Linked DNA regions of Streptomyces venezuelae. The protein of the gene in region 2 interacts with the protein of the main gene of each other region in a pairwise test. Links are inferred from orthologs where the notes say so. Each region holds a gene or a part of one and is shown on either strand. Other genes may lie near its edges.

The links.
Region 1: the proteins of DEJ51_RS06530 (region 2) and panC interact in binary tests that used the Escherichia coli proteins (3 or more experiments, as listed by UniProt). The link is inferred for Streptomyces venezuelae from one-to-one orthologs.

Annotation. Positions count from the first base shown.
Region 1 is NZ_CP029189.1:4,210,312-4,217,601, forward strand. The notes cover bases 2,659-5,639. They hold panC (pantoate--beta-alanine ligase), read right to left. Parts: upstream 4,655-5,639; coding sequence 3,662-4,654; downstream 2,659-3,661. Other genes in these bases: DEJ51_RS18645 (L-aspartate oxidase), read right to left, coding at 2,659-3,665; DEJ51_RS18655 (Rossmann-like and DUF2520 domain-containing protein), read right to left, coding at 4,651-5,562. In the rest of the region: DEJ51_RS18630 (ATP-binding protein), read left to right, coding at 1-74; DEJ51_RS18635 (type III pantothenate kinase), read right to left, coding at 121-930; nadC (carboxylating nicotinate-nucleotide diphosphorylase), read right to left, coding at 934-1,902; more of DEJ51_RS18645, read right to left, coding at 1,905-2,658; DEJ51_RS18660 (threonine aldolase family protein), read left to right, coding at 5,675-6,805; DEJ51_RS18665 (DUF397 domain-containing protein), read left to right, coding at 7,072-7,257. UniProt on the Escherichia coli protein: Catalyzes the condensation of pantoate with beta-alanine in an ATP-dependent reaction via a pantoyl-adenylate intermediate.
Region 2 is NZ_CP029189.1:1,581,946-1,589,153, forward strand. The notes cover bases 1,326-4,224. They hold DEJ51_RS06530 (NUDIX domain-containing protein), read left to right. Parts: upstream 1,326-2,463; coding sequence 2,464-2,985; downstream 2,986-4,224. Other genes in these bases: DEJ51_RS06525 (FAD-binding dehydrogenase), read right to left, coding at 1,326-2,378; DEJ51_RS06535 (YidH family protein), read left to right, coding at 2,995-3,393; DEJ51_RS06540 (DUF202 domain-containing protein), read left to right, coding at 3,390-3,707; DEJ51_RS06545 (hypothetical protein), read left to right, coding at 3,794-4,090. Also shown: DEJ51_RS06520 (ASCH domain-containing protein), read left to right, coding at 160-585; more of DEJ51_RS06525, read right to left, coding at 723-1,325; DEJ51_RS06550 (MBL fold metallo-hydrolase), read left to right, coding at 4,239-5,150; DEJ51_RS06555 (phosphotransferase family protein), read left to right, coding at 5,344-6,411; DEJ51_RS06560 (acyl-CoA dehydrogenase family protein), read left to right, coding at 6,423-7,208.

The DNA.
Region 1 (7,290 bases), 2.6 Mb from region 2 along the record:
GCTACCCCCTCGCGGGAACGGGACCGTACGGCGGCTCCGGAGGGAAGCTGCTCTGGGTCGAGGTCCACGCCTGAGCCGGGGCGGGACCGTACACACCGGTACGGGCCCGCCCCGGCGGCGTCACTCGAAGTTGGGCGCGTTGCGCTGGTACACCAGCCGCAGCCCGATCAGCGTCAGCCACGGCTCGTGGTCGTCGATCACCGAGGACTCGCCCAGCACCATCGGTGCCAGCCCGCCCGTGGCGATGACCCGCACGTCGTCCGGGTCGCCGTGCGGTCCGGCCAGCTCCTTCGCCATCCGGGTCACGACCCCGTCGACCTGCCCGGCGAAGCCGTAGACCACGCCCGACTGCATCGCCTCGACCGTGGACTTCCCGATCACGTTCCGCGGCCGGGCCAGCTCGATCTTCCGCAGCTGGGCGCCCCGTACGCCGAGCGCCTCCATCGAGATCTCGATGCCCGGGGCGATCACCCCGCCCACGTACTCGCCCTTCGCGGACACCGCGTCGAAGGTGGTCGCCGTACCGAAGTCGACCACGATCGCCGGGCCCCCGTAGAGCTCGACCGCCGCGACCGCGTTGATGATGCGGTCCGCGCCGACCTCCTTCGGGTTGTCCATCAGGATCGGCACGCCCGTCTTGATCCCGGGCTCCACCAGCACCGCCGGCACGTCGCCGTAGTAGCGCCGGGTCACCTCGCGAAGCTCGTGCAGGACCGACGGCACCGTCGAGCAGATCGCGATGCCGTGGATCCCGTCGCCCAGCTCGCTGCCGAGCATCGGGTGCATGCCCATCAGGCCCTGCATCAGCACGGCCATCTCGTCGGCCGTGCGCCGCGGGTCGGTCGAGATACGCCAGTGCTCGACGATCTCGTCACCGTCGAACAGGCCCAGGACCGTGTGGGTGTTGCCTACGTCGATGGTGAGGAGCACGGGTTACACCGCCTCGCGCAGATCGAGCCCGATGTCCAGGATCGGCGAGGAGTGGGTCAGCGCGCCGACCGCCAGGTAGTCCACGCCCGTCTCCGCGTACGCGCGGGCGGTGTCCAGGGTGAGGCGGCCGGAGGACTCCAGCACCGCGCGGCCGGCCACCAGGGCCACGGCCTCGGCGGTCTGCGCGACGGTGAAGTTGTCCAGCAGGATCAGGTCGGCGCCGGCCTCCAGGACCTCGCCGATCTGCTCCAGCGTGTCGACCTCGACCTCGATCGGGACCTCCGGGAAGGCCTCGCGCACGGCCTTGAACGCCTGCGCGACACCGCCGGCCGCCACCACGTGGTTGTCCTTGACCAGCGCGGCGTCCGAGAGCGACATCCGGTGGTTGACTCCGCCGCCGCAGCGCACCGCGTACTTCTCCAGCGAGCGCAGGCCCGGCGTGGTCTTGCGGGTGTCGCGGACCTTTGCCGAGGTGCCCTCCAGCACGTCGGCCCAGCGGCGGGTGGCCGTCGCGATGCCCGACAGCCGGCACATGATGTTCAGCGCGCTGCGCTCCGCCGTGAGCAGGTCACGGGTGCGCGAGCGCACGGACAGCAGCAGCTGGCCGGCGGCGACGGTGTCACCGTCCTCCGCGTGCCGCTCCACCTCGAAGGCCTCCGTGCAGACCACAGAGAACACGGCCTCGGCGATCCTCAGACCGGCCACGACACCGTCCTCGCGGGCGACGAAGTCGGCGACGGCCTCGGCCTCCTCCGGCACGGTCGCCACGGTCGTCACGTCCACGCCACCGTCCAGGTCCTCCGACAGCGCCATGTGCGCGATGTCCTCGACCTCGATCGGGTCCAGGCCGGCGTCGGCGAGCAGCTGCGCCAGCGCCGGGTCCAGGCCGCTCTCCTCGCCGTCGCCGCAGGCGCAGTCGTCGCCGCAGCCGCCGTCGTTCTGGTCGATCAGGGGAAGTTCGGGGGTGCTCACGGTCACTGCTCCAGGCTCGGGGTGCTCAGGGGGTGCACGGACGGGAAGTCCGCGGAGTCGGTGGGTACGACGACCAGGGCGCGCTTCTCGGTCGCCGAGAGCCGGACGACGAGATGGCGGCGCCAGTGCGCATCGTCCCGCTCGGGGTGGTCCTCGCGCCAGTGGCAGCCGCGGGTCTCCACGCGCCGCTGCGCCGCGGCGACCAGGACCCGCGCCACGCACAGCAGGTTCGTGGCCTCCCAGGTGTCCACGCCCGGCTCGGCGGTCTTGCCGTGCGCTTCGAGGTCGTTCAGGGCGGTGGCGTACAGCGCTTCGAGGGCGTCGGCCGCGGCACTGAGCGAGTCGGCGGAGCGGAGCACGCCCGCGCCCTCCGTCATGATCCGCTGGACCTCGTACCGGGCCCCCGCGGGCTGCAGCGGGCCGGTCGCCGGGACCGGTATGCCCGGGCCGCTGCCGGCGGCCCCCTCGGCGACGATGTCCTCGGCGATCCGCTCGGCGAAGACCAGGCCCTCCAGCAGGGAGTTCGAGGCCAGCCGGTTCGCGCCGTGCACACCGGTGCAGGCGACCTCGCCGCAGGCGTACAGGCCCGGGACCGTGGTCCGCCCGTGCAGGTCGGTCCGCACGCCGCCGGACGCGTAGTGCGCGGCGGGCGCCACCGGGATGGGCTCGGTCACCGGGTCGATGCCGTGGGAGCGGCAGGCGGCCAGGATGGTCGGGAAGCGCTGCTCCCACATCCGCGCGCCGAAGTGCCGGGCGTCGAGGTACATCTGCTGCGCGCCCTGCTCCTGCATGCGGCGCATGATGCCCTTGGCGACGATGTCGCGCGGCGCGAGCTCGGCGAGCTCGTGCTGGCCCTGCATGAAGCGGACGCCGTCCGCGTCGACGAGGTACGCGCCCTCGCCCCGGACCGCCTCCGACACCAGCGGCTGCTGTCCCTCGGCGTCCGGGCCGAGGAACAGCACCGTCGGGTGGAACTGCACGAATTCGAGGTCGGAGACCTCGGCGCCGGCCCGCAGCGCGAGCGCCACGCCGTCACCGGTGGACACCGACGGGTTGGTGGTGGCCGAGAAGACCTGGCCCATGCCGCCGGTCGCGAGGATCACGGCGGGCGCGTGCACGGCGCCCACCCCGTCGTGCTGTCCCTCGCCCATGACGTGCAGGGTCACGCCGGCCGTACGGCCCTCGGCGTCCTGCAGCAGGTCCAGTACGAGGGCGTTCTCCACGGTCTCGATGCCGGCGGCCTGGACGGCCTCGACGAGCGCCCGCGAGATCTCGGCTCCGGTGGCGTCGCCGCCCGCGTGCGCGATCCGGCGGCGGTGGTGCCCGCCCTCGCGGGTCAGTTCTATCTCGCCGGTCTCCGTGGACGTGTCGAAGACCGCGCCGGTGGCCATCAGCCGCCGCACCGCGTCCGGGCCCTCGGTGACGAGCAGCCGGACGGCCTCCTCGTCGCACAGGCCCGCACCGGCGACCAGGGTGTCGTCCAGGTGCTGCTCGGGGGTGTCGCCCTCGCCGAGGGCCGCGGCGATACCGCCCTGGGCCCAGCGGGTGGAGCCGTCGTCGAGCCGGGCCTTGGTGACCACGACGGTGCGGCGGCCCCCGGCGGCGCAGCGCAGCGCGGCGGTCAGGCCCGCCACGCCGGAGCCGACGACCACGACGTCGGCGTCGAGGGACCAGCCGGGGGCCGGCGCGTGCAGGCGTATGCCGGTGCCCGCGGCCGTGTCCCCGCCGTCGCTGCCTGCGGTGCCTCTGCCTGGGGTGCTCACGAGTGTGCTCCGAATTCCAATGGGATGTTGTCGATCAGCCGGGTCGAGCCCACCTTCGCGGCGACGGCCAGCACGGCCTGCCCGGTGAAGTCCTGACCGGTCTCGCTGAAGTCCAGCGGATCCACCAGCGCCAGGTAGTCCAGCACGAGCGGCGGCTCGTGGCGGCCCGCCTCCTCCAGGACGTGCAGCGCGGCGGCCCGTACGGCGTCCGGCAGCCCGGCGCCGGCCGCGGAGACGGCGTGCGCGTCGGCGGAGGCGCGGATCTCGCCCAGGCGGGCCAGGGCGGTGGCCCGCTCGTCACTGGCCGGGGAGGCTTCGGCGCGGGCCCGCAGCGCCGCCTGCGCGGCGAGCCGGTCGCGCCCGGCGAACAGGGCGCGGGACAGGGCCAGGGCGGTGTGCCGCTCCGCGGCGGACAGGTAGCGGTTGCGGGACGACAGCGCGAGCCCGTCCTCCTCGCGGACGGTCGGTACGCCGACCACCTCGACGGGGAAGTTCAGGTCGGTCACCATCCGCCGGATCAGGGCCAGTTGCTGCGCGTCCTTCTGGCCGAAGAGGGCCAGGTCCGGGCGGGTGAGGTGGAGCAGCTTGGCGACGACGGTGAGCATGCCGTCGAAGTGCCCGGGGCGGGTGGCCCCTTCGAGGCGCTCGCCCATCGGACCCGCGCTGATCCGCACCTGCGGGTCGCCGCCCGGATAGACCTCGTCGACGGCCGGGGCGAACACCGCGTCGGCGCCCGCCTCCTCGGCGATCGCCAGGTCCGCGTCGAGGGTGCGGGGGTAGCGGTCGAGGTCCTCGCCCGCCCCGAACTGCAGCGGGTTGACGAAGACGGTGACGACGACCTGCCCCTCGGGCCCGGCCTGTTCGCGGGCCGTGCGGATCAAGGTGGCGTGGCCCTCGTGAAGGGCCCCCATCGTCATCACCACGGCCCGGCGGCCGGTGCGCGACAGCTTGTGCAGCTCCTCCGCGGTGTGCAGCAGCAGGTCGGTCACCGGTCTCCCCCGTCGGACTCCGAGTCGGCGAGCACGCCGAGCAGGTCCTCGGCGAGTTCGGGCTTGAGCAGACCGTGCGCGAGAGCCCGGTCCGCGGTCGTGCGGGCCATCGCCAGGTATCCGGAGACCGCGCCGGGGGCGTGCCTGCGCAGTTCCGAGACGTGCGCGGCGACCGTACCGGCGTCCCCGCGGGCCACCGGCCCGGTCAGGGCGGCGTCACCGGAGCGCAGGGCGTTGTCGAGGGCCGCGCCGAGCAGCGGGCCGAGCATCCGGTCGGGGTGCCCCACCCCGGCCTTGGCCAGCAGCTCCATCGACTGGGCCACCAGCGTGACCAGGTGGTTCGCGCCGAGGGCCAGGGCCGCGTGGTAGAGCGGACGGTTCTCCTCCGCGATCCACTCGGGCTCCCCGCCCATCTCGATGACCAGGGCCTCGGCGGCCAGCCGCAGCTCCTCGGGGGCGGTGACGCCGAAGGAGCACCCGGCGAGCCGCTGCACGTCGACCTCGGTGCCGGTGAAGGTCATCGCCGGGTGCAGGGCCAGCGGCAGGGCGCCCGCGCGGCGCGCCGGGTCGAGCACGGAGGTCCCGTACCGGCCGGAGGTGTGCACCAGGAGCTGTCCGGGCCGGACCGCGCCGGTCCCGGCGAGGCCCTCCACGAGGGACGGCAGCGCGTCGTCGGGGACGGTCAGGAGCACCAGGTCGGCCAGCTCCAGCACCTGCGCGGGCGGTACGAGCGGCACGTCGGGCAGCATCCGCGCGGCCCGGCGCACCGACGCGTCGGACACTCCGGAGACGGCCACGGGCCGGTGCCCGGCCTGCTGGAGCGCACACGCCAGCGCGGGACCGACGCGGCCGGCTCCGACGACGCCGACGGCGAGCCGGGCAGGGCGTGGCTGCTGTGATGGATTCACGCGGGGAGGGCCCTTCCGTTCCAGTCCGCGGGGGGTACCGGACGATACGCCGCCATGCTAGCTCCTGGGGCAGTTGGCCGGTCGGCGGCGAGTGGAGCGAGGATCTCTGTCCATGAGTGACGACAGCGAGGACATCGAACGTACGAAGCGGCTGGTCGCGGCATGGCGCGGGGCGGAGCGGAGGCTGTCCCGCAGCCTGCTGGAGCCCACGGTGGGGGAGCTGCTCGGCTCGCTCGCCCAGGCCCCGCACGACATGGACGGGCCGGCCGACGTCTACGGCGACGGGGTCGTCGGGGCGCTGGAGCGCAAGGTCGCCGAGCTGCTGGGGACCGAGGACGCGGCGTTCTTCCCCAGCGGCACGATGGCCCAGCAGATCGCGCTGCGCTGCTGGGCGGGCCGGACCGGGAACCCGGTGGTGGCGCTGCATCCGATGAGCCATCCGGAGCGGTGGGAGGGGGACGCCCTGTCGGCCGTCTCCGGGCTGCGGGTGGCGCACCCGACCACGGAGGCCCGCCAGCCGTCGGCCGCGGACGTCGAGGCGCTGCGGGAGCCCTTCGGCACGCTGATGGTGGAGCTGCCCCTGCGGGACGCGGGCTTCCTGCTGCCCACCTGGGAGGAGCTGGAGGCGCTGACCGAAGCGGCCCGGGCGCGGGACGCGGTCGTCCACTTCGACGGGGCCCGGCTGTGGGAGTCCACCGTCCACTTCGGCCGCACCCTGCCGGAGATCGCGGCCCTCGCGGACTCGGTGTACGTCTCGTTCTACAAGTCCCTCGGCGGCCTCAGCGGGGCGGCCCTGGCGGGGCCGCGGGACTTCGTGGAGGAGACCCGGGTCTGGCGGCACCGCTACGGCGGCCAGATCTTCCGGCAGTTCCCGCAGGCCCTCTCGGCGCTGGCCGGACTGGAACGCGAACTGCCCCGGCTGCCGTCGTACGTGGCCCAGGCGCGGAAGGTGGCCGCGGCCCTGCGCTCGGCCTTCGCCGATTCGGGGGTCCCGTGGGCCCGTATCCACCCGGAGGAGCCGCACACCCACCAGTTCCAGGTCTGGCTCCCGTACGAACCGGACCGGCTGACGGAGGCGGGCCTGCGGCAGGCCGAGGAGACGGGCACGGTCCTCTTCCGCCGGTGGTCCCCCGACGGCCCGCCGGGCCTCGCGGTGACGGAACTGGAGATCACGCAGCCGGGCCTGTCCTGGACGGAGTCCGACGTCCACGAGGCGGTCTCGGCCTTCGTGGCCCGGATCTAGCGCCGGCAGGCCGTCGGCCGGGTCCGTCCCCCACCCCGCGCCCCAACCGCCCCCAGGGCCGTCCTCCGGCCCGACCGGCGGCCGGGGCGCGGGTCCGGGCGGAGCCGGGCCGGGGGCGGGCCGGGGCGGCCCCGCAGCAGTACCCGCCACCCCACCCGGGAGGGAGGCGGCGAAACACCGAATTCAGGAAAGACACCGGCGCGGACCGGACACGGCGTTACCGTCGTTGACGGCAATTACCGGCCACCGCGCCCGGAGGAGACACCATGACCGCTCAGCCCGTGTGGCGGAAGTCCTCGTTCTGCGCTGAGGGCGCCGCCTGCGTCTACGTCGCCACCGCCCCCGGAGCCCTCGTCAGGGTCGCCGACCGTGCCGACCCCGCCCACCTCGTGCTCGCCACCACCCAGTCCGCCTGGGCCGACTTCCTGCGCGCGGTCAAAGAGACCGGCTGAGGGACCCGCCGAGCGCGCCGCACCCGCACTCAG
Region 2 (7,208 bases):
GTTGAGCACTCTGGTGATCACGCACAGCAAAGCGGTACGCGCAGCTCCGAGTCAAGGTCCAGTCCACTGCGTGGCGCGTTTCAACTGCTCTGAAGGTCGTGCCAGTTGGTGGTCGATATTCGTTCCGGCAGGCCGCGGGCGGCGCCGTAGGGTGGCTCCATGACCGCCTATGACGATCTTCCGCCGTACCTGCTGGGGTTCCCCGGCCCCCTGCGCGACCAGCTGGTCGCGGCCGTGCTGAGCGGGGCGAAGACCACTACGACCGGCCTGCTCGCGGAGTACGAGGCCGAGCAGGAGCCGCTGCCGGAGCCCGGCGCGCGGTCCCTGCTCGTCGACTCCGCCGAGCACGGGGTGGCAGTGGTGGAGGTCACGGCCGTGGAGGTGCTCAGGCTCGCCGATGTGGGACTGGGGCACGCGCTCGACGAGGGCGAGGGGTACGCGTCGGTGGCCGAATGGCGTACGGCACACGAGGAGTTCTGGCACAGCGAACCGGTGCGTACGGTGATCGGCGACCCGGGGTTCACGGTCGATGACGACACCCTCGTCATCGCGGAACGGTTCCGGGTCACCGAGCGGCTCGGCTGAGGCCCCGGCTCGCGACGGGCCCCGTACGCGCCGGCCGGGCCCTACGCCGGGCCGCGCGCGCCGGGCCGGCCGCGCGCCGCACGCGTCGGCCCTGGCTTCGGCTGCGGCCGGAGCCAGGGCCGGAGCCGGAGCCGGACTCAGCCGACGGCCCGCGCCGCCGCGCGGCCCGCCGCCCGGCCCGAGAAGATGCACCCGCCGAGGAAGGTGCCCTCCAGGGCCCGGTACCCGTGGACCCCGCCACCGCCGAATCCGGCCGCCTCGCCCGCCGCGTAGACGCCCGGCAGCGGTTCGCCGGACGCGGTCAGGACGCGTGAGGAGAGGTCGGTCTCCAGGCCGCCCAGGGACTTGCGGGTCAGGATCGAGAGGCGTACGGCGATCAGCGGTCCGGCCCCGGGGTCCAGGATCCGGTGCGGCGCGGCCGTACGGATCAGCTTGTCGCCGAGGTACCGGCGTGCCCCGTGGATGGCGGTGACCTGGAGGTCCTTGGTGAACGGGTTGGCGATCTCCCGGTCGCGGGCCACGATCTCGCCGCGGACGGTGGCCTCGTCGAGGAGGTCCTCCTTCGTGACCGCGTTCATCCCGCGGACCAGGGCGGACAGGTCCCGCTCGACGACGAAGTCGGCCCCGTTGTCCATGAAGGCCCGGACCGGGGCCGGTACGGCCTGGCGCGCGCGGGTGAACACGTCGCGGACCGACTTCCCCGTGAGGTCCGGGTTCTGCTCGGAGCCGGAGAGCGCGAACTCCTTGCCGATGATGCGCTCGTTGAGCACGAACCACGTGTGGTCGTGGCCGGTCTTCATGATGTGGTCGAGGGTGCCGAGGGTGTCGAAGCCCGGGAAGAGCGGCACGGGCAGCCGCTTGCCCGTCGCGTCCAGCCAGAGCGGGGAGGGGCCGGGCAGGATGCGGATGCCGTGCCGGGCCCAGATCGGGTCCCAGTTCTGGATGCCCTCGGTGTAGTGCCACATCCGGTCCTTGTTGATGTGGCTGGCACCCGCCCGCTCCGCGATGCCGAGCATCAGACCGTCGACGTGCGCCGGGACCCCGGAGAGCATCCGCTGCGGCGGGGTGCCGAGCCGGGCCGGCCACTGCGCGCGGACCAGGTCGTGGTTGCCGCCGATGCCACCGCTCGTGACGATCACGGCCTGCGCCCGCAGGGTGAAGGTGCCGGTGGCCTCACGGCTGCTGGCGGTGCCGCGTACGGCGTCGGAGGGTTCCAGGATCTCGCCCGTCACGGTGTCCACGGCGCCGGCCGTGGCGGAGAGCCCGGTGACGCGGTGGCGGAAGGCGAGCCGGACCAGGCCGCGGGCCACGCCGGCCCGTACCCGCCGCTCGAAGGGCTCCACCAGGCCGGGCCCGGTGCCCCAGGTGATGTGGAAGCGGGGTACGGAGTTCCCGTGGCCGTTGGCGTCGTAGCCGCCGCGCTCCGCCCAGCCGACCACCGGGAAGAAGCGGACGCCCTGGGCGTGCAGCCAGGAGCGCTTCTCACCGGCCGCGAAGTCGACGTAGGCCTCGGCCCAGCGACGCGGCCAGGCGTCCTCCTCGCGGTCGAAACCGGCGGTGCCCAGCCAGTCCTGGAGGGCGAGCGCGTGACTGTCCTTGATCCGCATCCGGCGCTGTTCGGGCGAGTCCACGAAGAACAGCCCGCCGAAGGACCAGTGCGCCTGGCCGCCGATGGACCGCTCCGGCTCCTGGTCGAGCAGGATGACCTTGCGGCCCGCGTCGACGAGCTCGGCGGTGGCCACGAGCCCCGCGAGCCCGGCTCCGATCACGATCACGTCTGCGTCGTACGTCATGCGGTTACCCGTCCTCCGTCGATGGTGGGGCAGATCCTTGGCTACGGAGCGGTAACCAGTCAACAGCGGTGATTGGATGACCTGTATGAGTGCCGCAGACGAAGTACTGGACGTGGTGGACCGGGACGACCAGGTCGTCGGGCAGGCCCCGAGGGGCGAGGTGTACGCCCGGGGTCTGCTCCACCGTTGTGTGTTCGTGCAGGCCAGGGACGCGGAGGGGCGGATCTTCGTACACCGGCGGACCGCCTCGAAGCTGGTCTTCCCGGCGCACTACGACATGTTCGTGGGCGGGGTGCTGGGCGCCGGCGAGAGCTACGCCGGGGCCGCGCTGCGCGAGGCCGAGGAGGAGCTGGGGGTGCGGGGGCTGGCGCAGCCGACGCCGCTGTTCAAGTTCCTGTACGAGGGTCCGGGCGGGGCCTGGTGGTCGTACGTGCACGAGGTGCGGTGCGAGCTGCCCGTGGACCCGCAGGTCTCGGAGGTCGACTGGCACGCGTACCTCACGCAGGAGGAGCTGGACCGGCGGGTGGACGGCGGCGAGTGGGCCTGGGTGCCGGACGGGCTGGAGGCGTACCGGCGGCTGCGCGCGCGTCCGGAATCCCGCTTGTAGATTTGTCGGGTGATCGACTTCGTCAAGGACGTGCGCCTCTGGTTCGCACCCTCGCGGCTGAGGGACGAGGGCGAGACCCCGGACTACCGCTTCTCGCTGGCCAACGAACGGACCTTCCTCGCCTGGATCCGGACCTCGCTGGCCCTGGTGGGCGGCGGTTTCGCCGTCGACCAGTTCCTGCCGGACCTGCGCTGGGGGGTACGGGTCGGGATGGCCCTCATGCTGCTCGCGGTGGGCGCGGCCTGTGCGCTGCGTGCGGTGAACCACTGGGTGCGGTGCGAGCGGGCCATGCGGCGGGGCGAGGACCTGCCGCTGTCGCGCTTCCCGGTGCTGCTGAGCCTGGGCGTCGGCCTGGTGGCGGTGTCGATGGTGGTGGTCGTGCTGCTGGGCTGGACGTCGGGGCGGTGAGCACCCCGGGCACGGACCGCGACGCCGGGCTGCAGCCCGAGCGGACCCGGCTCGCGTGGCGGCGTACCACGCTGGCCTCCTCGGTGGTGGCGGTCCTGGCGCTGCGGCAGGCGCTGCGCGGGACGGGCGCGCCGGTGGAGCTCGCCGGGGCGGCGGCCATCGCACTGATCTGGCTGGCGTTCCTGTGGGTGGCCCACCGGCGGATCCGGGCCCTGGCGGCCGCCCGGCCCCGGGAACTCGCGCCGCGGGCGGCCCTGGCGGTGGTGGCGTGCACCGTGGCACTGGCGGTCTTCGCGGTGACGGTGATTCTCTGAGCGGCCGGCCGGTGTGATGATCGCGCTTCGCCGCGCCACTGCGACAGAACGGGCGATACCCGGCAATTCACACTAACCTCGGCGCCATGACGACCCTGCACCACGAACACCCCACGCACCAGCACACGCACGGCACGGACTGCGGGCACCGGGCGGTCGAGCACGGCGACCACGTCGACTACGCCCACGACGGCCATCTGCACCGGGAGCACTCGGGGCACTGGGACGAGTGCGAGCCCAGCGGTCACACCACGCACGACGGCCACGCGCACGCGCACGGAACGGACTGCGGGCACGAGTCGGTCCGGCACGGCGATCACGTGGACTACCTGCACGACGGGCACCGGCACGCGGAGCACGACGGACACTACGACGACCACTGACCCGATGACGGGCCGGACTGCCGGCCGGACCGCAGGCCGGACCACCGGCTGAAGGTCCGGTCGGGAGCAGCGGCACCCGCCCTCCCCCGGTGCGGCAGCGGCTGGCAGGATGCCGACCGTCCGTCAGAACGACCCGGGGAGAGCGCAGATGTCCGTCGAAGAGCCCTACCTCGTCCAGCCCGCGCCGGGGGTGTACGCCTACGTCCAGCCGGACGGCGGCTGGTGCCTCAACAACGCCGGATTCGTGACCGGCGGGGGCCGCACCCTGCTCGTGGACACGGCCGCGACCGAGCGGCGGGCGCTGGCCCTGCGCGACGCGGTCGTGGCGGCCGGGGCGCCGCTTCCCCGCACCGTGGTCAACACCCACCACCACGGCGACCACACGTACGGGAACGGCGTCTTCGCCCCCGGCGCCGTGATCCTCGGGCACGACAACGCGCGCTCCGAGCAGCTCGCGGCCGGGCACCAGCTGGAGCTGATCTGGCCCGGCACGGACTTCGGCGCGATCGACATCGTCCCGCCCGACCTCACCTACAGCGACCGGGCGACCCTGCACATCGGCGACACGGAGGTCCGGGTCGTCCACCCGGGTGTCGCGCACACCACCGGGGACTCGGTCGTGTGGCTGCCCGAGCGGCGGGTGGTGTTCACCGGCGACCTCGTCTTCGCCGGGGGGACGCCGTTCCTGGCGATGGGCTCCCTCGCCGGCTCGCTGCGGGCGCTGGAGCTGCTGCGTTCACTGGACGCGGAGACGGTCGTACCGGGCCACGGGCCCCTGACCGACCCCTCGGCCTACGACTCCACCGAGCGCTACCTGCGGTACGTGGCCGAGCTCGCCCGGGAGGGGCGTGCGAAGGGCCTGTCCCCGCTGGAGGTGGCCCGGCAGGCCGATCTCGGCGAGTTCGGCTCCTGGCGGGAGAGCGAGCGGCTCGTGGCGAACGTGCACCGGGCGTACGCGGAACTGGCCGGGCGGCCGGAGGGTGCGCCGCTGGACATCCTGGCGGTCCTGAGGGACATGACCGTCATGAACGGCGGAACACCGATCCTCTGCCACGCCTGAGGTCACCCGGGGTCACGTGACGCCGTCCGGAGCGGTCCGCCGCCGCCTGACGGCACCGGACGCCGCCGGGCGGGGAGTTTTCCTTCGCCCGCACTCTGGACGACATACCGACTGGTCGGCATGATGGCTGGCGGCGGTGCGCCGAAGCACCGCCGTTCTTCCCCTCGACGACTCTCGCACGGAGGTGCGCACCATGACCTCAGCCCCGGCCGACCCGCGCGGCCTGGATCTGGAGCGGCTGCGCGGTCATCTCGACCGGGCCCGGCCGGGACTCGTGGCCGGGGCGCTGCGCGGCCGGCTCATCGAGGGCGGCCGGTCGAATCTCACGTACGAGATCACCGACGGGACCGCCCGCTGGGTGGTCCGCCGGCCGCCGCTGGGCCACGTACTGGCCACCGCGCACGACATGCGGCGCGAGCACCGGGTGATCGAGGCGCTGCACGGCACGGCCGTGCCGGTGCCCGAGCCGGTGCTGCTGTGCGAGGACGAGGCCGTCCTCGGGGCGCCGTTCTACGTCATGGAGTTCGTGGACGGGGTGCCGTACAGGACGGCCGAGCAGCTCGCCGCGATCGGCCCGGAGCGCACCCGGCGGGCGGTGCTGGGACTGGTCGACACCCTGGTCGACCTCCACGCGGTGGACCCGCAGGCGGTGGGCCTGGGCGACTTCGGCCGGCCCGAGGGCTTCCTGGACCGGCAGCTGCGCCGCTGGGGCAAGCAGCTCGCGGCCTCCCGGGGCCGCGAGCTCGCCGGGATCGACGAGCTGCACGGCGCGCTCGGCCGGACGCTGCCCGACTCCCCCGCCCCGACCGTGGTGCACGGGGACTTCCGGCTCGACAACGTCCTGATCGGCGGATCCCCGTCCGGCACCGACACCATCCGGGCGGTGCTGGACTGGGAGATGTCCACGCTCGGGGATCCGCTGACCGACCTCGGGCTGCTGGTGATGTACAGCTCGGACCTGGGCCTGACCGGATCGCCGGTCAGTACGACGAGCGGGGCGCCGGGCCATCCGACGCCGGCCGAACTCGTCGAGCGGTACGCCGCCCGCTCGGGCCGGGACACCGGGGCCATCGCCTGGTACACGGCCTTCGCCTGGTTCAAGCTCGCCGTGATCCTCGAAGGCATCCACTACCGCTACACGCTGGGACAGACCGTCGGGGCGGGCTTCGACCGGATCGGCGAGCTGGTCCCGGTCTTCATCGAGCACGGACTGACCACTCTCCAGGACCGCCAGGACCGCCAGGACCGCCAGGAAGGCTGAGGCACTCACCGATGGATTTCGCATTCGACACCCGGACCGAGGAACTCCGCGAGCGGCTGCTCGCGTTCATGGAGGAGTACGTCTACCCGGCGGAGCCCGTCGCCGCCGAGCAGCGCGCACGGCTGGCCTCGCCCTGGGACACCCCGGCCGTCTTCGGTGAGCTGAAGGCCGAGGCGCGCCGCCAGGGACTGTGGAACCTCTTCTTCGTGGACCAGCACGGCCTGCCGGACGCAGGGCACGGCGCGGGGCTGACCAACCTCCAGTACGCGCCGCTCGCCGAGATCACCGGCCGCAGCCCGCACCTGGCGCCCATGGCGACGAACTGCGCGGCCCCGGACACCGGGAACATGGAGCTGCTCGCGCAGTTCGGGAGCGAGGAGCAGAAGAAGCGGTGGCTGGAGCCGCTGCTGGCCGGCGAGATCCGCTCCGCGTTCGCGATGACGGAGCCCGAGGTGGCCTCCTCGGACGCGACGAACGTCGAGACGCGGATCGAACGCTCGGCGGACGGCGGGGAGTACGTGGTCACGGGCCGCAAGTGGTTCATCTCCGGGGCGATGAACCCGGACTGCGCGGTCTTCATCGTGATGGGCAAGACCGACCCGGAGGGCGCCGATCCGCGCCGCCAGCAGTCGATGATCCTGGTCCCCCGGGACACCCCGGGCGTCGAGGTGCGCCGGGCCATGACGGTGTACGGGTACGAGGACCACGACCACGGCGGCCACGCCGAGGTCGTGTTCGACGGCGCGCGGGTCCCGGCGGCGAACCTGATCGGCGAGGAGGGCGGCGGTTTCGCCATC